DNA from 2 places in the Paenibacillus sp. CF095 genome. Region 2 is predicted to be linked to the other one. Evidence: predicted binding sites of a transcription regulator. Region 2 holds the regulator's gene; the other holds the start of a gene.

Region 1 (12,252 bases), on a different contig from region 2:
TCAATTCGATATCGCGTACACTTTTTTTGTTCATCTGTATTTCCTCCGCACCCATGTATTTGGTGGACCCATCAAGGGCTGAAATCCCTTGTCAATCCTGGTGTTTTTGAGAAATTTGCAAAATATTGATATATAAAGAGCGGAAACAATATAGCATCTGTTTCCGCTCTATGTTATTGCAGATATTACTTAATCATTTTTGCAAAGTGCTCCAAAGTGCGAACCAATTGTGCAGTGTAGGACATTTCATTGTCATACCAAGCTACAGTTTTAACCAATTGTTGGTCGCCAACAGTCAGAACTTTAGTTTGAGTTGCATCAAACAGGGAACCGAAAGTGATACCTTGGATGTCGGAAGATACGATTTCGTCTTCAGTGTATCCGAAAGTTTGTGGATCGGAAGCTTCTTTCATTACTGCGTTAACTTCTTCAGCAGTAACTTTTTTACCCAGAACTGTTACGAGTTCAGTCAGGGAACCAGTAGCTACTGGTACACGTTGAGCTGCACCATCCAATTTACCTTGCAGTTCTGGAATTACCAGACCGATTGCTTTAGCAGCACCAGTTGTGTTAGGGATGATGTTTTCAGCTGCTGCGCGAGCACGACGGAAGTCACCTTTAGGGTGTGGAGCATCCAACGTGTTTTGGTCGCCAGTGTAAGCATGAATTGTAGTCATCAAACCTTGAACGATTCCGAATTTGTCTTGCAGTGTTTTTGCCATAGGTGCCAGGCAGTTTGTTGTGCAAGATGCGCCGGAGATTACAGTTTCAGTACCGTCGAGGATTTCATGGTTTACGTTGTAAACGATGGTTTTCATGTCGCCAGTAGCTGGTGCGGAGATAACAACTTTCTTAGCTCCACCTTTCAAGTGTTTCTCAGCTGCTTCTTTAGTTGTGAAGAAACCAGTACATTCCAGAACGATATCTACGCCCAGGTCGCCCCAAGGAAGTTCTTCTGGGTTACGGTTAGCCAATACTTTAACTTCTTTGCCGTTCACTTTGAAGAAGCCATCGTGTACTTCAACATCGCCATCGAAGCGACCTTGAGTTGTATCATATTTGAGCAAATGAGCGAGCATTTTAGCGTCAGTCAAGTCGTTGATTGCTACTACCTCGATGCCCTCTACATTTTGAATACGGCGGAATGCCAAGCGTCCAATACGTCCAAAACCGTTAATACCTACTTTAATCATGAGTAAGTTCCTCCCAAGTTTTGATTAATTTTTTATGAAACTTATATATTCAAGACAGACGGTGAAGTCCGTCAAGACAACAATTGTTGTGTTGCAAAGTAAACCCTTATTCCATTTCAGCAACGATGACTTCGGCAGCAGCCTCATCAATAATCAGAATATCTTCCTGACCAAATCGCAACACGGAATGTATAGCAGCAGCTTTGCTTTTGCCACCTGCAATTCCAATCACAACATCGGTTCGTTCAATATCCTGAAGTCGCATACCCAGTGTAAGCATGGTATGTACCACCTTACCCTGATCGTTAAAGTAATAACCGAAAGATTCAGATACGGCTCCTTGCTCCTGAAGTTCATCTATAATCTCCGTCGCAAGTTTACGTCTTGTCGCCATCTCCACGGCATCACCAATTCCATGAATAACAATGCGCGATTGCCGAATCAGCTGCAGAATCTCCTGAACACTGGGGTCCTGGATTAATGATTCATAGGCATGATCACTTAGCAAATCCGGTACATGCAGGAGTTTGTATTGCGCTCCTACCCGTTTTGCCATTGTGGATGCAATCGTATTTGCCTGAATTTCAAGGCTTTCTCCAAGTCCACCGCGTGCCGGTACGAACCAGACACCTTTGAGCGATGTTGGCGGAGTCAGTTGCTCTGCGACTTCGGCCGTTGTTGATCCGCCAGTAACGGCGACAACGTCGTTGTCACTCATGATATTGCCGAGAGCCTTCGCTCCGGCTCTGCCCAGTTCCCTTTTGGCAAATGGAGAAACGTCCGAATCACCAGGAACCACAACTACCTTTTGCAGACCGTAGGCTTGCTTGATGCGCTCTTCCAGCTCGGATAATCCGAACAACTCTTTGGCTACGGGCTCTAACTGCTGCAGCAAATCATACCCTGCCTCGCTGATCTTCATCCCTGCACTGTCAATTTCAATAAGTCCCTGAGCCTTTAACAGATCGGTCTCAGCCCTCAGAACCCGCTCGGTCATCTGCATGGAATTAGCTAACGTTCTCCGTCCGATCACATCCGATAACATGATCTGTTGCAGAATCGTATACCTCTTTTTTAAGATATCCATGAGATCAGGCAGAAGCTGCTTTTGTACTTCTAAAATCGTTCGCATGCTTTCCACTCCCGCAAGTTCTCGTTCTAAGCTCTCTTTCGTGGCCCTAAAACGTCCCGGGTTAACTTTTTAAGTCCCACGTCTATTCTACCTAAAACTGACGTGACATGCAAGTGTTTCAACGTGTTATTTCGACACGTATTCAGCGTTTGTACGCGCCTATTTTCACAATCCTAGACTTCCATGATCAAGGACTAGCTCATACATACCATATATAGAAGAAACGAAAGAATTCCATCTACATATCGCTCAGAAACACATTTCATACGGCATGTCCAAAACCTCTAATAGCATTTACTTAAATGCACTCTTTATCCACTCTTCTTCATCATGATCATTTTTGGGTTAATCCAAACCAATACCACAACGAACTGCTTGCAATTAAATATTTCATGAGCTATAATCAATATTGCTGTCACATAATGTGCGCCCGTGGTCCAATGGATATGACGTAGGCCTCCGAAGCCTGAGATCCAAGTTCGATTCTTGGCGGGCGCGCCATTTTTATTTAACAGCTCATAACCCATTTAACCAATGAAACCGGAAAGGTTTCTTTTTTTTGTAAGTTAGTTTGACTTTCTTTGACTTTTTGTTTGGAATTGTTTATTATGTGGGTAATACGGTAACAGTTTAATTATAAACACCAATAACATTTACATTCCAAGGAGGTTTTTCACGTGAGTTTTATTCCAATGGTCGTTGAACAGAGCAACCGGGGTGAGCGCGCCTACGACATCTACTCCAGATTGCTGAAGGATCGTATTATTTTCCTTGGTAGCGATGTTAATGACGTAGTGGCTAATGCCATTATGGCACAGATGTTGTTCCTGGCTGCGGAAGATCCGGAGAAAGACATTCACTTATACATTAACAGCCCAGGCGGATCGATTACAGCCGGTATGGCCATTTACGATACAATGCAATTCATCAAACCGGATGTATCTACCATCTGTGTAGGTATGGCGGCTTCCATGGGCGCATTCTTGCTGAATGCCGGTGCAAAAGGTAAACGTTTTGCGTTGCCTAACAGTGAGATCATGATTCACCAACCACTTGGTGGTGCTCAAGGTCAAGCTTCAGACATCGAAATTCGTGCTCGCCGCATCCTGAAAATGCGTGATACCTTGAACCGCATCATCTCTGAGCGTTCAGGTCAACCGCTTGAGCGGATTGAGAAAGATACAGATCGTGACTACTTCATGAGCGCTGCTGAAGCTGCCGATTACGGTATCATTGATAAAGTTATTGAAAACGTAGGTTCCCAAGGTATCTAAGTGTGACGTAGACCACGGTCTACGCGTTGACATAATAACACCTAACGTAATCAGCAACACCTCATTGTGTTGTCTATACGAGAAGAAGCCCACATCATAATCATGATGTGGGCTTCTTTTTTTCATTTTATAAGAAAGATAACTGATCAGTGCACAATAATGATTCTTTATTTGGTTCCCGTTACATTGCTAAATGGTTCTGTGCCTTTAGGGAGAATCTCTTTATACGTAAATGGCATTTCAGGGAATCCCTCTGCGTACGCCGTATACTCATACAGCTGGAAGAACACAACCACACCCGTTGGTGTCACATAGAAATCCTGATCTTTATTTAACCCTTTATACCCATCAAGGTATCCACCGCGGGCTTTCAGTTGCTCGCCCACTTTTTTACCCAACGTTTCGCGCATGGTTTTATTATTTTGCAGCACATCATCTAACGTGAGCTCCTTGCCTGTGTCCAGTGCAAAGGTGTGGCCCGTACGGTATGTCATACCATGAGCGCCAGCATAATCTTCGTATCGTTGTGTAATAAGTCCCAACACGCCTTTTTCATTGTACGTCACTACATAAGAGCTCTCAAATGCATATGGACGGTTGGCTGTTGCACCGCCGAATTCAGATGTCTGTTTCTTGAAGTCAGCTACATAAGCATCCACTTCGTCTTTGAGCACTTTGTTGATCGCCGCTTCAGCTTCTTTGCTGGCAAGTCCACTCACCTGTGGATATTGAACATCTACTTCAGCGTTTTTCACAGTGACATTAACTGTTGCCGCTTTAATTTTCACGTTATTTTGTTTCACCTTGCTAAGTGTCAACGTTTTGGTTTTGCCATCCCAATTCCCCTGTACACCCAGATAATCTCTCATTGCCGAGAATGGAATATACAATCGACCCTGAATCAATTTCGCTTCCACCTGAGGATAATAACCGTTAATATAAACGTTTGGCTGTCCATCCATCAGGCTAACGGTCATCGCATTGTTGGCTGCTGTTACCGTATATGACTTGGCTTTTGCATCATATTTCAGGGATCCACCTGCCACATCTTTAACTGCCGTAAGAGAGACCCAAGTTGAGCCACCTTGAAGAAGTCCTTTTTGAGTCAGTGTTTTTCCACCCGATTTCAGAGTTACCTCAGCCGGGGTTGTCACTTTCGAGGATACCGATGCTGCCTGAACCGAACTATCCTGCCATACCGAACCGCTACCTACAATAATTCCTGCTGCAAGCAATGCACTTGTCCATTTTTTCCATGATGTCATATATAAAACTCCTCTCAAAATTCACAATTAGGGATCATTGCGTATGTAATCCTGATCTGATCGCATATCTCATACCCTCACCTCTCTATTATAATTAACCCGATTTCGGAAAGGTTTACAGCTCGAGTTACAATGTTGATGAATATCAGACCGAAAATATAAGGGGATATGACCTTTTTGTCACGAACAACTATACAAAAAAGATACCAATAACCAGCATTTCATGTAGCTTCAAAAGGGTACCCTCCTATCCAACTTCATCAAAGTTTGCTTATCCAACAAAAAAGACTCTGTCCACAGGACAAAGTCTTTGTCATTATTTCGTTGTACCCCTTCAAATGACTCATGAAAAGGTTACTTGAGTTTACAATCCTAGTTCACTCTTGTTTATTTCATTTCATACGTGATATTCAGGATTGTGCTTACTTTAACCTGGCCTGTTTCAATCTCAGTGCCACCTGCTGTATCTTGTGCTTTGGACATCAACGCCTCGCTTGCATAGAATACAGGCACATTGGCATCACCTTGGCTCACGGAAAGAACAGCACCGAGTTGACGTTTAACTGCTTTTGCAATGGCGCCAGCTTTCACATCTGCATTGGCAACAGCTTTCTCAATCACTTGGGACTCATAACTTTCCGGATTTTCTACAGTAAAGCGCACGTTTTCAATATTGTTGGCACCTGCCCCCGAAGCAGCATCGAGCAACTCGCCAATCTTGTCCATCTCACGATATGTGACAGTCAACGTATGATGCGCTGTATATCCTTTAATTTGCTGTCCGTCTTTTTCGCTATACGTATAGTTGGGTTGTACAGAGAACTGACTCGTTTGAATGTCGTCTGCACTGATCTTCCACGTGTTCTTCAGCAAATTGGATACTTTTTGAACTTTCGCAGCATTCGCTTTTTGAGCAGATGCAGCTGTCTCTGCAGTACTGTTCACACCAATGGACAGATACGCGATATCAGGTTTCACCTGAATCTCACCTTTACCCACAACATTAATCACGTTCTGTTGTACTCCCTGAACCTCTGCAGCGTAAGCATAGTCACCTGGTGCAACCCATGCCGTTCCTCCAACAAGCAACGTACTTGCCACCAGCACCGCACCAAACGGTTTCATCCATTGTTTACCCATCACGATAGCCTCCTTATGTCTTAACATCTCAAACTTTAATCGATTTGATACCTTAACAGACGGGACAAATTCCATAATGTTGCACTTGACGATAGTAAATACGTCAATAACGCAAAAAAGCCCCTTTCGGGACTTCTTCATTGGATTGAACATATCTTATTGGTTTTCGAGCTCTTCCTTGCTTACCAGACTAACTAAAGCGTTTACAGCCTGTTCGGCATCCGCGCCTTCTGCACTAATCTGGATTTCCGTACCTGTGCTAATTGCAAGGCTCATGATCCCCATGATACTTTTTGCATTAACTTTTTTGTCGTCCTTCTCGACGAACACTTCAGACGAGTACTTATTCGCTTCTTGAACGAACAGTGCCGCAGGTCTGGCATGGAGACCCGTTTTCAAACGGACAACTACCGGGTGCTTTGTCATGGAAACTTACCCCCTATTATGAAATCTGGACATTAAATACACAATTATATTTATACAACATTATACCATTAACCCGTGCAGGACACTAGAAGAAAAAACTCAGGGTGCTTTGACGGACGTTATCTTGCCCTATTTCATCTTTTGAACAGCACATCCAATGACCTAAGTAAGTCTTCTAGATCCTTAACGGTTGACTTTCCCGACCTTTCTGTTCAGCAGAAACAGTCGACCTTGTTACTTTACCCTACTCCGTCTTAACCATAACGTTCTGTGCGTACTTTCTCAGCCAGCTCATCAATTTTACGAAGCCTATGATTCACTCCCGACTTGCTAACTGTACCTTTAAGGAGTTCGCCCACTTCCTTCAGATTGATATCTGGATGAGCAAGTCGAACCTCCGCCACCTCGCGAAGTTTCTCAGGCAGCGATTCCAGACCAACTTCCTTTTGTAACAACCGGATATTATCGATTTGTCTTACCGCCGCTCCAATGGTTTTATTCAGGTTGGCGGTCTCACAATTGACAATCCGGTTAACGGAGTTACGCATGTCTCGCATAATTCGTACATCTTCAAACTTGAACAAGGCCTGATGAGCACCAATGATGCTGAGCAGCTCAATGATTTTCTCGCCTTCCTTGATGTATAGGATGAATCCTTTTTTCCGTTCTATACACCGGGCATTCAGATGAAATTCATTGGCCAGGTCAACTAGTGCCTGACAGTGCTCTTCATACATGGACGCAATCTCCAGATGGTACGAGGAACCTTCCGGATTATTAACCGATCCACCGGCCAGAAATGCACCGCGAAGATAGGCCCGTTTACAACAGTTCTGCTGAAATAACTCCGTATTGATCCCTGGCGTAAACAGAAAACCTTCCGAAACAATATGAAGACTATTGAGAATCTCCTGTACCATGGTTGGAATACGAACAATATATACATTGTTCTTTTTCAGCCGCATTTTTTTGCGGACCAGTAATTCCGTATGCACTTGAAAATGCTTTTTAAGCAGAGAGTATGCCCGTCTTGCAATGGCGGCATTCTCCGTCGAAATATCCAAGATCACTTTTTTATTCGATAACTGCACTGCACCAAGCATACGGATGAGGGCTGAAAGTTCCGCCTTTTCGCAGCACGGTTCGCTCTCGATCATGGTTAACTCTTTTTTGGTCTGTGCTGCAAACGACATGGGACTTCACCTCTTCCGTAACATCCAATTTTGTACCAGTTGGTAGATGTGATGACTTAACTTGTCGGCATCATGACGCAGATAGGTTTTGAACAGAACAAGAGTATCTGCAACCACCTGATAGCCGGCACTCTCGAGTACATTCATATCCAGTACAACCGGTTTTGCTCCTTTTTCCGCATACTTATTTTGCACTTGCAGCGGAATATCACCATTATTTACGATAACATAGTCGAAGAGCTGATGACCTATATGCTCGTGTACCGCCTTAAGGTGGTCACTTACCGTATAGTTATCTGTTTCTCCCGGCTGTGTCATGACATTACAGATAAACATCTTCACCGCATCAGCCTCTACCACAGCCTCAGCCAGCTTTGGTACGAGCAGATTGGGAAGGATGCTTGTATAGAGGCTGCCTGGCCCGATCAGAATGGCGTCAGCTTGACGAATGGCCTCTACCGCCTCTGGCAACGGCTCCACGTGATCCGGTTCAAGGAAAACACGTTTGATGCGTCCACCCGCCTCAGGGATTTTGGACTCACCTGTAATAATTGTCCCATCTTCCATCTCGGCATGCAACACAACGGCCTGGCCTGCGGCTGGTAATACCTCACCTCGAACGGCAAACACGCGGCTAAGCTCCCGCACTGCGGTCACAAAGTCGCCCGAAATATCCGTCATTGCAGCCAAAATCAAATTCCCCAAGCTGTGGCCTGCAAGCCCCGCGCCTGTATTGAAACGGTACTTCAACATATCTGAAAGCAATGGTTCTACATCAGCCAGTGCCGTAAGCACGTTGCGAATGTCACCCGGAGGCGGCATTTGTAGCTCATTGCGCAGGATGCCTGAACTTCCACCGTCATCTGCAACCGTGACGATGGCCGTGATATCCAGCGGCTTCTCTTTCAAACCGCGTAACATCACGGATAATCCGGTTCCGCCGCCCATTACAACTATTCTCGGACGTTCTCTTCGTGGTCCGGCCTCTTTCATCCCTTCACCCTCTTCAATGACGGTCCCGGTCAGCGTCGCGATGGCTCACGGTGACAGCTTCTGTCTCGCTGCTTCCCAACATCTTGCCCAAATATTCCGATATTGCTACCGAACGATGCTTGCCTCCGGTACAGCCGATTCCAATAATAACCTGGCTTTTGCCTTCCTTCCGGTATTGCGGAATCAGGAAATGCAGCATATCCAGCAGCTTGGTCAGAAACGCCTGTGTCTCTGGCCACTTCATAACATATTCGTACACATCACTATTCTGTCCCGTATTCGGTCGCAAATGATCAATATAATGCGGATTCGGTAAAAAACGTACATCAAACACCAGATCAGCATCAATCGGAATGCCATACTTGAATCCAAACGACGTAATATTCACCGACAGCATTTGGCTCTCCAGATGAGAAAAACGGGATATGATGCGTTCTTTCAGTTGAGCAGGTTTCATTGTACTTGTATTCAGTACCTGAGTCGCAGAATTTTTGAGTTCCTCCAACATCTTGCGTTCCAGTCGGATGCCGTCAAGTGGCATGCCCTCAGGAGCCAGAGGATGTCTGCGCCTGCTTTCTTTGTAACGCTGAACAAGGACAGAATCTGTAGCATCCAGGAATAAAATTTCGCAATGAATGGTAAAATGATCTTTAATATAGTTCAAAGACTCGGACAGAGCCGTAAAGAATTCACGCCCGCGCAGATCGATAACCAATGCAACCTTACCAATCTTGCCGTTTGACTGTTCAATTAGTTCCGCAAATTTCGGAATCAATACCGGTGGCAGATTATCCACACAGAAGAAACCCAGATCCTCCAGGCTTTGTACTGCAATGGTTTTACCTGCCCCGGACATGCCCGTAATGATAATGAGCGTGGCGCCTGTGCCTGGTGAGCCTTCACCTTCAAGCATAAATGTCCCCTCCTTATCATATTGCTGTCTTCATATATTGTTACGAGGTTACTAGGAACGCAAGAGAAGACCTGCCGCACCCACAATACCTGCATTATTACCAAGTGTAGCTTCCAGAATCTGAACCCCTTCTTGCAGCGGTTCCGGTGTCAGCTTAGCAAATACGGTACGTATTTCATCGAACAAGAAGTTGCCCGCTTTGGATACGCCACCACCAATGATGAACATCTCCGGGTTAATGACAGCAGCTACAGTAGCCATGGACTTGCCCAGGTAGAAGGCCGCACGGTTTACAATGCGCTGTGCCACTTCATCGCCTGCCTTGGCAGCATCAAATACTTCTTTGGCTGCAATCTTGTCAACGAGTGCCAGTGACGTATGATCACCACGTTCTACGGCATCCTTCGCCATACGGATAATTCCTGTTGCAGACGATACTGTTTCTACACATCCCATTTTACCACAACCGCACTTGATGGCCTCCAGATCAGGTACAACACTGATATGACCCAGTTCTCCCGCCATACCGGAGAAACCCTGATAGATGTTGCCATTCAGGATCAAGCCCCCGCCAACACCCGTACCGAGTGTATAACATACGCAGTTGTCTACGCCTTTGCCGGCACCTGCCCAGACTTCACCCAGTGCAGCCACGTTTGCATCGTTATCTATTTTGATTGGCTTGCCCAGACGTTCTTCCAGAATCGAACGAATGGCCACATTCCGAAATCCGATGTTAGGGGCATGAACGATAATTCCCTCGCGTACATTCGTGAAACCGGCCACTCCAGCACCTACACCCTCAAGTTGTTCCCAACTGTAAGGTGATTCGGCTACGATATGTCGGACATACTTCTCGATGTTGGCGATGACCGTGTCTACGCCCTTATCCACTTCAGTCGGTCCTTCATACGTATGCATTAGCTGACCTTGTTCATCGCATATACCGACCTTGATTGCTGTTCCGCCGAGATCGACCCCAACGTAGATTTTCTCAGACATGCTGCAAGCCACCTTTATCTATCTAAAATAGTTTAAGTCCTACGTACCAACTATAATTGAAGGATACGCCTGGGTCAAGACGATAAGAACTCGGATACACCATGCTCCGTTAGGGTTGTGAACCACATCACATAGCATTTTTGAATACGTATACAATCTCATTACCTTTATTTATTAACGCACGCTTTATTCCTTCCTCCATAGCCGAGGAAGCCTCAACTCATGATATTGCATCTTCACTCGTTCCATTCATAAAAGATGATCATTGTCCCCTCATAATGGTGACTCATCTTATGCACACCGCCACCTGTCATTGTCATGCAGAAAGCTATATAATGGCGGTATTGCCAACAAAAAAGTGCCTTCCATAGTTGGAAGACACCCTTACTTTTTCAACAAAATCTGATGTTATTTAACTTGGTTGAGCTCGATTAAACTCGGTCGATTTTCTACGTTATAACTTCGATTCCACACGTACCGGCTCTTCTGTCTTTTCCATCTTGTTCACATCCAGAATATCAAGCAGGAAAACAAAGATCGGAATACCAATGATCAGTCCCCAGATCCCCAGGAAGTGTTGCGACAGAATTAGTACGATAAAGGTGTAGAACATTGGCAATTTGGTCTTGTGTGCCATCAGTTTTGGATTCAGGAAGTACGTCTCCAAAGCATGAATAACAATAATCATGATGATCACAATAATGCTTAATTTCAGTCCACCCATCTGATACCCAATCAGACAGAGCGGTACAAGTGAGATGATAACCCCCGCAACGGGAACCAGACTGAGCATGAACACCAGAATGGTCAGAGCGAACAGATACGGGAAACCCAGAATCCATAAGCCCAAGATCGTCAGCACCGTATTAAACACCGCAATAAGAAGCTGTGCCTCAATGACTTTACCGAAAGAAGACACGAATTTGTCTCCCAGATAAGCCACTTCATTGTAGAACCATCCAATTTTACTTGTTTTGAACTTGGACGTGAACTTCGATATCTCCTGCTTCTGCAACAAGAAAAACAGACTCAGAATGATAACGAGCAGAATAAACTCCAGCCACTTGCTCAAAGCGAAAATATATTTCAATGCATCATTGGTGTAATTTTTAATATCGAAGGATTGAAGATAACCCGCAATTTTGGATGCAAAATTATCACCGTCTGCACTATCCAGAAATTTCATAATCTCATTCGTCAACTGAACGACCTGATCCACGATCCGTGGTGAATATCTGGAAATGCCAAGCACAATGACTGCGATCACAATCATATAGAGCAGGATGACCACAACTTTATAATTGATCGGAAACAACCGATTCAAACCACCTGTAATGAAATGCTGTAACCTGTTCATGACATACGTCACCAGGAACAACAGCAGAATCATGTGCAGCATACTCCCCATACTGAACAAAATTAAACAGAACAAGAGCAGGATCAAAAATCGTCTCACTGTCGCATTCTGTAACCAATCTTTTATCATTTCCCCCAAAATCTTCACCTCACAGCTAATATGCCCTATATGTATACGAACTCATGCCCACTGTAGTTTCAAAAAAAGAGAAGCCTTCCGGCTTCTCTCATTTCATGAGACTTCCCGTTGTCTCTTATTCCCAGCATATGCCTAACCTCACACATGTAATGCTTATTTATCCAACGTTTCGCTCCAATCATGGACAATGCTTCCTTCAAGGAACTTCTCACAATCCATCGCGGCC
Region 2 (12,252 bases):
AGTCCCAAGTGCCTCAAGGCCTTTATGGACAGAATGTTGTCTCTCTTTCCCTCCGGGGATAACACGGACACGTGAATCCAGTTGGTATTCTTTTACCCAATCCTGGCAGCGTTCAACATCTGCGGCTCCTGTGACCAGCACCATCTCGCGGATCTCGTCCAGCGCAGCAAATACCTCAAGCGTATGTATGAAAACGGGCTTGTCCTGCAGCAACAGAAACTGTTTGCTCTCGGTCGTCCCCATCCGGGTTCCGCGACCTGCTGCCACAATGACAACGCCCCACCCTTTATCCATGCCGCAATCCCTGCCTTGTCTGTCAGTTTATCGTCCAAAGATATACAATATCATTCAACGATACACTACCCATCATACCGCTTTATTGGGCTTTTTCCAACAGTTTCGGCTTGGCAAAAATCATTCGCCCCGCTGAAGTCTGCAGCACACTGGTCACCAGCACTTCCATCATCATGCCGATATACTCGCGTCCGCCCTCCACAACGATCATTGTGCCATCATCCAGATAGGCTACACCTTGACCATGCTCCTTACCATCCTTGATGATCTGCACCATGATCTCCTCACCTGGCAGAACAACTGGCTTAACCGCATTGGCGAGATCATTAATGTTCAACACAGATACACCCTGAAGTTCGCACACTTTGTTCAGGTTAAAGTCATTGGTGACCACTTTACCCTGGAGCACTTTAGCCAGTTTAACCAGTTTGCTGTCCACCTCGGAGATTTCCTCGAAATCCCCCTCGTAGATCAGGACTTTTACATCGAGTTCCTTCTGGATTTTGTTCAAAATGTCCAGTCCACGCCGTCCTCTGTTCCGCTTGAGCAGATCCGATGAATCGGCAATATGCTGTAACTCCTCAAGAACAAATTCCGGAATTACGATCGTGCCTTCAATAAATCCGGTTTTGCATATATCAGCTATACGCCCATCGATAATAACACTGGTATCCAGAATTTTATGTTCTTCCATCCGTCTATCCTCGTCCACCTCAGGATGACCCCATCGTCCAGACATCCAGAAGGCCCCCAGATCGTCTTTCTTCGCCATGGCAAGGGCATAACCGGAATAAGCACTAATCACCGTCAGCGCCACTTGCAGCACTTCTCCTGCCGTCCCCATCCATCTCACAACAGGGTAGAGCAACAAAGCCACCAGCAACCCAGCAACGGTACCTGCGGCACCTGCAGCCAATTCGTTCATAGGTACTTTCGCCAATGAATTGATCCCACTATGCAGCCTGTCTGCCATCAATGTTCCACCAATATTACATACAGCCATAAACATTACAGCTCCCAGCAGCGTTGATATACCAGCTCCCAGTAATCCTGCTGACTGAATCCACTCAGCCATCCATGGGACCGATTTTCCTGCCAGATGATATGCCGTGTAGCCGAACCATGCACCGCACAATCCTGTAAAAGTTAAAATGCCTTTTTTCCACATTAGTCCCTGCACCTCCTTCAATGTATCTTGATCTTTATATCCAGTATGATCCAATTCCTGAATTGCTAATCCCATCTGGAAGAACTTTTTGGAAATGTTGCAATCGTCAGTTGAAAGTAGGTAAATTATTGGCATATAATGAATTCAATTCATATCCCGAGGTGAGTGGCAAAATGAGTACGCTAAGTTTACAGGCTTTCCAGGATCAAGTTTCTGAACTGTTGCTGCGTCATCGCAGCCTGATTGATGTACTGTCCAAAACGGGACAAGCCGGAGCGTCTGTTAACCGTGCCGTGTCCAAAGCCATTACCGAATGCGGCTGCATCGAGCTGCACGCCACCAAGCAGAAATATGCCCCGGAGAGCGATATCGCTCAAACCAAGGGCCTGCTGGAAACGCATGTGGAAGGTGAGTTGTGTGAGAACTGCAGAGAGGTCATCAGCTCTGAGCTAGGGCGGAACCTGTTCTACATGTCGGCTCTCTGTAATCTACTGGACATTAACATGGAAGAGGTCGTAAATCACGAATCACAGAAGTGTTCAACGTTAGGGATGTTTAATCTGTCGTAAGAAGATATGCATGTCGTCCGCAAGGGTTTCTTTTACCGTAAATAGATCTGAATAAACAAAAAGCACGCATTCTCCAGTTCAGGAGAGTACGTGCTTTCTTTGTATAGTGTCTGTCCCCAAGGCGACTTAACGATCGGAAGGACGGGAAGATTTCTCATCCTTGCGCTTTTTCGCCCGACTACGCGAGGCCGCTGTTCGCACATTATGCTTCATTCCATACAGGGCGTATAACACCAGCGGAATAAAGATCAATTTGGATAACTGCTCCGGAAAAATAACGGCTACGGCTATGGCAAATAACACAACCCACGGTGCAATCCAGATTGCCTTGCGTGGCAAACCGACCTTTTTGAAATTGGGATATTTAAGCGAACTCACCATCAGATACGATAACAGCAATGTAGCAATCATCATGCTAACCGGGCCAATATCCTTATTGAACAAGGACAGTGTAGCCAGCACCCCACCGGCTGCGGGAATCGGCAGACCTGTGAAGTAACCGGGGATTCCCGGACGAACATTAAACCGAGCAAGACGAATGGCTCCACAGATCGGAAAAGCCGCTGTTGCGATCCAGGCGAGGATCGGCATCGAATCTTGAAACGACACCATAAATATGATCAAGGCTGGTGCTGCACCAAAGGAAACCATGTCAGACAAGGAATCCAGTTCCTTGCCGAATTCGCTTTGGGCATTAAGCGCACGTGCCACTCGGCCATCCAGACCATCCAGCAGCATCGCTACAATGACCATAATGGCAGCCAAACTGTAATTTCCATCAATCGCAAGCAAAATCGCCATCATTCCAAGAAACAGATTACCCAGGGTAAAGAGATTCGGAATGAATCTGGTTAGCATCGTTGTTTCACCTCATCCATTTCAAGCCTTTATATAGGCAAACCCTTACATCTGTCTGTCGATAAACATCTGCTCCTGCAAACGTTTGAGGCCTTCCTTAATGGTCCGGGCACGAACTTCACCAATACCATCCACTTCGTCCAGTTCTTCAATTGTAGCCATAATAACATGAGGCAATTGTTCGAATTGATCCACCAGGTTATGGATAATGACATTGGGCAGGCGGGGGATCTTATTTAATACCCGGAATCCACGAGGTGCAACCGAATCCTCAGAAGTAGCGGCTGATGAAGGATAGCCGAGAAGACGGACAATATGATGTGCATCCAGCAACTCATCGTCCGACAATCTTTTCAGTCCCACGATAATTTCACGGATTTTGTCATCACTGTCGTCACGGGCATAGTCTTTGTAGAGCAACCAGGCTTCTTCTTCCGTTGTACCCACAAGCTCTTCCATTTGCATGGAAATGAGTCGTCCCTCATTCCCGAGTTCATGAATGTATCGTTTGATTTCCGTTTTGATCCGCATCACCATTTCGGTACGCTGAATTACATTGACCACTTCAGGAATCGTCACCAGTTCCTCAAATTCAGAGGCACTCAGATTTGTAAGGGACTGTGTTAATACCGCTTTGTATTTCTCCAGGGTTTGAATCGCTTGATTTGCTTTGGTCAAAATAACCCCGATTTCCTTGAGGGAATAACGAAGTGTTCCCTGATACAAGGTAATGATATTCCGGCGCTGTGATATGGATACGACTAATTTACCCGTTTGCTTTGCTACACGCTCTGCCGTCCGGTGACGAATCCCCGTCTCTGATGAAGAGATCGAAGAGTCCGGGATTAACTGGGTATTGGCGTAAAGAATACGCTTCAAATCCTCGCTAAGAATAATGGCTCCATCCATCTTGGCAAGTTCGTACAGGTAGTTCGGGGAGAAATCACAGTTAATTGAGAATCCCCCATCCACCACTTCCATTACTTCAGGGCTGTATCCTACAACAAGCAGTGCGCCCGTCTTGGCGCGCAGCACATTTTCCAGACCTTCGCGGAAAGGTGTACCTGGTGCGATCAGCCTTAACAATTCATTCATATTATCCAGTTGGCTCGAATCTTTCATCTTGTTATGCCCCCTAATCTAAAGCAACCGCTAGTGCATCTGCCACGGTATTCACACCGATCAGTTGTATCCCGCGAGGATGTTTCCAGCCCTTTAAGCTTTTTTCCGGTAAAATGACTCGTTTGAAGCCCAGCTTCGCGGCTTCCTTCACTCGTTGTTCGGCCCGTGATACGGCTCGAACCTCACCTGTCAGACCAATCTCGCCAAAGATGACGTCATCCGGCTTGGTCGGTACATCTCTCAAACTGGATGCAATGCTGACAGCAACCGCCAAATCTACAGCGGGCTCATCCAACCGTACTCCACCAGCCACGTTCAGATATGCATCCTGGGTCTGTAAAAACATGCCCATCCGTTTCTCCAGCACTGCAATGATCAGATTTAATCGATGCAGATCTACCCCTGTTGCCATACGGCGGGGAGAAGGGAAATGAGTAGTCGAGATCAACGCCTGTAATTCCACGAGCAGAGGGCGTGTACCCTCCATACTGGCAACTACCGTTGAACCTGCTACACCCAGTGGACGTTCTGACAAAAAGAGTTCGGACGGATTGCCCACCTCACGAAGTCCATCCTCGCCCATTTCAAAAATGCCAATCTCATTGGTTGAACCAAAACGGTTCTTCACCGCACGCAGCAGGCGATACGTATGATGCCGTTCTCCTTCAAAATAAAGCACGCAATCCACCATATGTTCTAACATACGTGGACCGGCAATGGCACCTTCTTTGGTAACATGCCCCACAAGAACCGTTGCAATGCCTCTGCCTTTGGCAATGCGCATGAACCTTGACGTACATTCCCTTACCTGTGCTACACTACCCGGCGCACTGGTAACTTCGGGAAGATATACCGTCTGAATGGAGTCGATGACAAGAAAATGCGGCTGGATCTGATCCACCGCTTCCTCTACACGTTCCATATTGGTTTCACACAGCACATACAACTCGGCAGAGAGTGCCCCGAGACGGTCTGCCCGCAATTTGGTTTGCTTGACTGATTCCTCACCGGAAACATATAACACACGCAAACCCGAGTGCGTCAAAGCATGAGACGTCTGCAACATCAACGTTGATTTACCGATACCCGGATCTCCGCCCACCAGAACGAGTGAACCTGGAACGATTCCGCCACCCAATACCCGGTTCAACTCTCCGATTCCAGTCTGTACACGCGGTTCCTGACCGCTATCTATATCTATGATAGGAAGCGGTTTATCTTTACTGTCAAACAGAGGAGAATTTCTCCCTTGTGTTTTGACCACCGTCTCTGTTTCTTCCACCATTGAATTCCATGACTGACAACCCGGACACTTACCGTACCACTTGGGGGCTTCATAGCCGCATTCCGTACATTGAAACTTGGTTTTAACTTTGGCCACTTCAGCACTCCTATAATTTAGTTTTATAACAGCATTTTGCATTATTCGACGAATTTCACCCAAACTCCCTGACGTGCAGGGTTACTAAAAGTTTACCATTGTTTGAGATTTTTCGTAAAGGATTATCGCAAACTTTACACATGTTCCTGACATAATCATGTCCGTCTTCTGTCCAAAGTGCAAAAAATCCTCCCCGGCCGAAGCCGAGAAGGATTAAGGATTAATACAAGCTTAAGTTTAACTCCAGTGCTTGATGTATATTATTTGGTTTCGATTTCCTCATTCGAAGGAACAACCACGTCTTTTTTCGTAACAGACAGTGCACCGTTCTCTTCGTCGATGAGCAATGAATCCCCTTTGGTTACGTTACCTGTGAGCAACTCTTCAGACAATTTGTCCTCGATATGCTTCTGAATTGCCCGACGAAGCGGACGTGCACCGTAAGCTGGATCAAAGCCGGCTTTAGCAAGGAAGTCCTTCGCATTGTCGGTGAGTTCGAAGTCAACTTCGTATTCACGCAGCCGTTTGCGAAGTTCCTCACTCATGAGGGTAACAATCTCTGCAATGTGTTTCTGTTCCAGAGAGTGGAATACGATAATTTCATCAATCCGGTTAAGGAACTCTGGACGGAAGCTTTTCTTCAGCTCATCCATAACTTTACCCTTCATGTTATCGTAATCCGCACCTGCATCCACAACCGCTGTGAAGCCAAGTGTAGAGTTACGTTTGATCGCTTCGGCACCCACGTTGGATGTCAGGATAATCAGCGTATTCCGGAAGTCAACAACGCGACCTTTGGAATCTGTCAGACGACCATCTTCAAGCACTTGCAGCAAGATATTAAATACTTCTGGGTGTGCTTTCTCGATCTCATCAAGCAGGACTACGGAGTATGGTTTGCGACGAACTTTCTCTGTCAGCTGACCACCTTCTTCGTATCCAACATATCCTGGAGGCGCTCCGACGAGTCGGGAAGTTGAATGTTTCTCGCCATACTCAGACATATCAATCCGGATTACTGCATTTTCATCACCGAACATTGCTTCAGCCAGAGCACGAGCAAGTTCTGTTTTACCTACCCCAGTAGGACCGAGGAAGATGAATGAACCCATCGGACGTTTTGGATCTTTCAATCCCGCACGAGCACGACGAACCGCACGGCTGACCGATTTCACAGCCTCATCCTGGCCAATGACACGTTCATGAAGAATCGATTCCAGATTCATCAGGCGTTGTGTCTCTTCTTCTTTCAGCTTGTTCACCGGAATTCCTGTCCAGTTGGCTACCACTTGTGCAATATCCTCAGGTGTTACTTCAGAATCCGTGCGACCTTGTTTTTCTTTCCACTGATTCTTCGTTACATCCAGCTCTTCACGGATTTTTTGTTCCGTATCACGAAGCGCTGCGGCTTTTTCGAACTCCTGGCTTTGAACTGCAGCGTCTTTTTCTTTACGGATATCTTCCAGACGGCTTTCCAGTTGTTTCAGGTTTGGTGGGATCGTGTAAGAATTCAATCTTACTTTGGAACCCGCCTCATCAATCAGGTCAATCGCTTTGTCTGGCAGGAAACGGTCTGTGATGTAACGGTCAGACAGTTTAACCGCCTGTACAATTGCTTCGTCCGTAATTTTCACGCGGTGATGCGCCTCATAACGGTCACGCAAGCCATGCAAAATTTGAATCGCTTCTTCCGGAGAAGGCTGATCTACAGTAATCGGTTGGAAACGACGCTCAAGCGCTGCATCCTTCTCGATGTATTTACGATATTCATCCAGTGTTGTCGCACCGATACATTGCAGTTCTCCACGGGCCAGAGCCGGTTTCAAAATGTTAGAAGCATCGATGGCACCTTCAGCTCCGCCTGCACCAATCAAAGTATGCAATTCGTCGATAAACAGGACAATGTTACCTGCTTGGCGAATCTCATCCATAATTTTTTTCAGACGATCTTCAAACTCACCACGATATTTGGTTCCAGCGACTACTGAACCCATATCCAGGGTCATTACACGTTTGTCGCGCAATGTTTCCGGAATCTCATTTGCAATGATTTTTTGTGCAAGGCCTTCAGCAATCGCTGTTTTACCTACACCTGGCTCACCGATCAATACCGGGTTGTTCTTGGTACGACGGCTGAGCACTTGGATGACACGCTCAATTTCTTTGCTACGCCCAATGACTGGGTCAAGGTTATTCTCTCTGGCGTAAGCCGTGAGGTCACGTGCCAGACTGTCCAGTGTTGGTGTGCTGACATTGGCAGGTGTTCCATTATGACTGGATACAGCTTCACTGCTGCCAAGCAACTGTAACACTTGTTGACGTGCTTTGTTCAGGCTGATACCCAGGTTATTGAGCACACGTGCTGCAACACCCTCGCCTTCACGAATCAATCCGAGCAGGATATGCTCTGTGCCTACATAGGTATGGCCCAATTTACGAGCTTCATCCATAGACAGTTCAATTACTTTTTTCGCACGTGGCGTATATGCAATGTTGGTAGGTTGCTCTTGGCCACGGCCAATCAGCGTTTCTACTTCATCCTGAATTTTTTCCAATCCGAGTCCCAGGCCGATCAGTGCTTTGGCAGCGATGCCTTCGCCTTCACGAATGAGGCCGAGCAAAATATGCTCAGTACCGATGTTATTATGACCGAGACGGACAGCTTCTTCCTGCGCGAGTGCGAGCACCTTTTGGGCCCGTTCCGTAAATCTTCCAAACATCATATCTCCTGCACCTCCATGGTTTTGGATAAAACGAGGGTCATGTAATAAAATAACCGTCGTATTCTTCATATCATTTTTGTTTGCAGCCGTGCTGCGAATAAAGTCATTTGGCATTCGTACATGCCTTATTATATAAAAGCCGCAATGCGGCATGAAACCATAATTCAATACAATATCAGGCTAAGCTAGGACTGCTTCGCTGCATTGATCGTATCACGAATCAACTGAGCACGATAGATGTCACGCTCATCTGTGCGCATATCTTCCCCGAATGTTTTCTGCAAAAATCCCGGCTGTGTCATCACATTCAACTCATTCATTACCGTGATGGACAATCCATCCAGTAAGCCGAGATCCACGCCAAGGCGTACATCCGATAATCGCTGTGCAGCTTCCTTGGAATCAACAATAGCTGCATGAGACAATATGCCGTAAGAACGCATGACACGATCCGTAATCCGAAGTCTGGAGTCGGTAATTAACCGTTCTCTGGCTGTACGCTCATGACCTATCATCTGTAATACAACACCATGCAGGTTCTCGATGACTTCCTGTTCGGTCTGTCCCAATGTAATCTGGTTCGAGATCTGGAACAGGTTACCCATCGCCTCACTGCCTTCACCATATATCCCCCTTACAGTTAATCCCACTTGGGAAACTGCGGTTAGAATACGGCCTATCTGTTGCGTCATCACTAGGGCAGGCAAGTGCATCATAACCGATGCTCTAACACCTGTACCTACATTGGTAGGACAGCTGGTTAAGTATCCTCTGCGATCATCAAAAGCATAGTCCACGTGCGCTTCAAAAGCATCATCTATTGCGGAAGCTTTCTCCCAGGCTTCTTTCACCTGGAACCCCGGATAGAGGCACTGGATACGAAGATGATCCTCTTCATTAATCATAATACTGACCGACTCATCCTCACTGAGAATAACCGCACCATTCCTGGATTCATTCGCAAGACTTGGACTGATGAGATGTTTCTCCACCAGCACCCGTTTGTCGAGTTCGTCAATATCGATCAGATCCAACGTATGAAAATCCCCAAAGACATGAACGTCATCGTATTGAAGTACTTCGCTCAGCTTATTCAGCACCTCTTCCGATTGCTCATTGGAAGCCAGCATCGGAAACGGAACATGCTGAAGGTTGCGTGCAATCCGGACACGGCTGCTAATGACAATTTCGGAATCAGCCGCATCACTGCGCATCCAGTCGCTGAGCGCCTTCTCTGTAAAGCGCAGATTAGGCATTACGCATCCCTCCTACTCATGACAAACTTTACTCCTGAGCTATTCCTTTTTCAAGTCCTCTGATCTGGTCACGGATCTGAGCCGCCTCTTCAAATTCCTCTTGCGCGATGCTCTCCTGGAGCTCACGCTTCAGATCAGCGATTTGCCGTTTCACCTTGATGCGACCACCAGCTCGTGCAGGCACTTTGCCTACATGGGACGTACTACCATGAACCCGCTTGAACAAAGGGTCCAAACGGCTGTCAAAATATTTATAACATGAACTGCAGCCAAATCGGCCTATCTTGCTGAATTGTGAGTACGTCATACCACACTCTTCACACTGAAGTGCTTTTGCAGGTGGTGTTCCTGCCGATCCACTTTTGCTGGCTGGATCAAAATCAAGCAATCCGGACAACAAGTTGTGAATGGAAAACCCGCCTGCTGTTCCAGGGATCATTTCCCCTTTTTCACGGGCACATGACTCACAAATATGGAATTCCGTCTTCTCTCCATTTACGATTTTCGTAAAATGAAGTGTCGCCGGACGTTTATTGCATTCTTGGCACAGCATATTGATGTACCTCCTTTGACCCCGATAGTTTTCATTTACCGAGCAAAGATATTAACATCGCCTTCAACATTCTGGCACGAATTTGATCCCGGTAAGGAAGTTTGACTAATATAACCTCTCTAGATACAGCAGCTCGCATCAACCCGGCTTCCCGCTTGCTCAAGAAGCGTGCTTCTTCCAATTGATAGATCAGACCTTCGGCAGCTGTCTGCCCGATCTCTTCACCAATACTATGGTGCAAATGATTATGCAGAGCTGATTGGGCCGGTAATTCAATGCGCTGTATGCGAACATAACCACCACCGCCGCGTTTACTCTCTACCAGGTATCCCTTCTCGAGTGTAAAACGTGTGCTGATGACATAATTGATCTGGGAAGGTACACATGAGAATTGATCTGCCAGATCATTACGCTGAATTTCAACCATTCCTTCGGGACTTTCATGCAAAATACTCTTCAGATATCGTTCGATAATATCAGAGATATTACGCATCCAATCATCCTCCACTGTCTGAAACGTTAAGTCAATAAGGACCCACACGCCCCCACAGAGTACACCTTCTCTACCCATTTAACCAATCAGGAAAACAGCGAATCTTGCTTCCACAGGTATCAACAGGAGAGCGAAGGAAGCACGAAGGTCCTTTAATATTCCCTTGATCCTCCGATGAGATGAATCCCGTATATTGGCGATCATGCATCAGATTGTTGAAAGAAAGCTACTTAAGTATTAAACCTTTAGTTGACTTTGACTTTCTTTGACTTTATAACCATTATAGCATATTTTGTGGTTTTGCCAAGTGGGGTCACTATTCATTTTTTACGATTTTACACGAAATATTCCCCAGACACAAAAAAACCTCCCCAAAATTGCTGGAGAAGTCCATTTGTCTTTCGATCACGCCATATTTCTATATAAGCTAATCAAGTTAAATGGAGCAGTGGGAATAGTCATCAGAAGAAATCGAGCAAATAGGTTTCCCGTTCAGGAATCGCTTGTTCCAAAGCCTTAATTGCTGCTTCTGGTCCGTGAATTCTTCCGATCCGTGCCATTTCCGTTGGTCTGCGATACCCCATCAGCACTGCGGTAAGGGATTGAATATCCACCTTAATGGTCTGATCATCAGTAATTGGTTCTGAAGTTTTCCATATGGACGCTGTTCCATTCATCGCTACGTTTAATTGCCATACTCCTTCATTCCACGGAGCGTGGGTATCCTCTACCTGTAGAACAATCTGCACCGGTGAGTCCTGGCTTGCAAATGGATACTGGGATATAAACTGCTCTACACTAACGATACGCGCCATAAAATAAGGTACGATTTCTTGCTGAATCCGTGGGTTATCCAATTGGAAAGCAAGCGTATCACTGGCTGGTGCCTGCAACGTAACTTCCTGAATCATGGAATCATGATTGGCAATGAAGGTCCACAGCCCTTGCCTAGCCTCTTCATTCAGATAGATGATCTCTTTAATGGTAAACTTATTTTCCTTAACCTCATATAAAAGATAACCTTGTGCTGCATCAGCTTCATCGTAATATACAGCCTTCTGGCTGGTCCCATTAACAAGAACTGAATTCTCCCACCTTGCATCATCCCGAACCAGAGTTCCGTTATAACGCTCAGCATAAGCACTGTATACTTCCTTTAATATGCTGAGACCTGGATCCCCACGCCGAATCGTTCCAGGTGTCGCCTTTTTCAGAGGCAAATGAGCTGTAGGTACTTTATAACGTTTAAATTCAACATAAGTCTCCCATCCATACTTCCGATAGAAACCAAAAGAGAATGGATGCAAGAACGATATACTTTGTTTGTTACGATTCATTTCTTCCAATGCATGCTTCAGCAGACCCGCTACCCAGCCTTTGCGTCTATACTCTGGCCAGGTGGCTACACCCGCAATACCGCCCATCTCGAACGATCTGCCATGAATATAGGTTTGAAAAGGGATTATGTGAAGTTTGGCTCCTAGCTGCCCGTCCTCATATACACCCCATATATCCTGTGACGAAAACTGACTCCGCCGCTTTTCTTTTTGTTCATCATTCATTACCACCTGAAAAGCATATTCGGAGAGTGCCATCGCTGGTTCAAAATCATCTACCGTCAATTTTTGAATTTCCATGTCGTCCTACACCCCATTCGCTAGAGTTATTATCAATCCAAATCATGGCCTGATATGTGATATATGTACCCCTTAGAGTGTGTCAGAGGATTCTTACAAAGTCAAATAAGAGATGCTTACGCATCCCCTTAAATAAACAAATAAAAACCACCACCGAATAACATCGGCAGTGGTTCTTCGCTTGGCGGCGTCCTACTC

What was found. The regulator CtsR, encoded in region 2, represses protease genes until heat stress. The targets are predictions, from matches to a motif close to ATGGTCAATAAAGGTCAAACA.
Region 1: a site for CtsR is predicted at 2,894-2,914, ahead of clpP (ATP-dependent Clp endopeptidase proteolytic subunit ClpP). Genes of this name have one in related genera too.

What each region holds. Positions count from the first base shown of each region.
Region 1 covers NZ_FMZN01000007.1:29,697-41,948, reverse strand. Annotated here, with positions in the region: gene pgk (phosphoglycerate kinase) at 1-34, opposite strand, end outside; gene gap (type I glyceraldehyde-3-phosphate dehydrogenase) at 186-1,193, opposite strand; gene BLS69_RS28850 (sugar-binding transcriptional regulator) at 1,300-2,325, opposite strand; tRNA gene BLS69_RS28845 (tRNA-Arg) at 2,752-2,826, shown strand; gene clpP (ATP-dependent Clp endopeptidase proteolytic subunit ClpP) at 3,003-3,599, shown strand; gene BLS69_RS28835 (stalk domain-containing protein) at 3,767-4,864, opposite strand; gene BLS69_RS28830 (SIMPL domain-containing protein) at 5,252-6,004, opposite strand; gene BLS69_RS28825 (HPr family phosphocarrier protein) at 6,161-6,430, opposite strand; gene whiA (DNA-binding protein WhiA) at 6,685-7,623, opposite strand; gene yvcK (gluconeogenesis factor YvcK family protein) at 7,630-8,616, opposite strand; gene rapZ (RNase adapter RapZ) at 8,630-9,529, opposite strand; gene BLS69_RS28805 (ROK family glucokinase) at 9,581-10,531, opposite strand; gene BLS69_RS28800 (AI-2E family transporter) at 10,986-12,017, opposite strand; gene trxB (thioredoxin-disulfide reductase) at 12,180-12,252, opposite strand, start outside.
Region 2 covers NZ_FMZN01000011.1:77-12,328, reverse strand. Annotated here, with positions in the region: gene ispD (2-C-methyl-D-erythritol 4-phosphate cytidylyltransferase) at 1-294, opposite strand, end outside; gene BLS69_RS30895 (PIN/TRAM domain-containing protein) at 377-1,462, opposite strand; gene BLS69_RS30890 (nucleoside triphosphate pyrophosphohydrolase family protein) at 1,636-2,031, shown strand; gene pssA (CDP-diacylglycerol--serine O-phosphatidyltransferase) at 2,158-2,889, opposite strand; gene disA (DNA integrity scanning diadenylate cyclase DisA) at 2,935-4,011, opposite strand; gene radA (DNA repair protein RadA) at 4,025-5,392, opposite strand; gene BLS69_RS30870 (ATP-dependent Clp protease ATP-binding subunit) at 5,653-8,115, opposite strand; gene BLS69_RS30865 (protein-arginine kinase McsB) at 8,301-9,371, opposite strand; gene BLS69_RS30860 (protein-arginine kinase activator protein McsA) at 9,400-9,924, opposite strand; gene BLS69_RS30855 (CtsR family transcriptional regulator) at 9,956-10,417, opposite strand; gene eis (GNAT family N-acetyltransferase) at 10,879-12,054, opposite strand; partial or broken rRNA gene rrf (5S ribosomal RNA) at 12,234-12,252, opposite strand, start outside.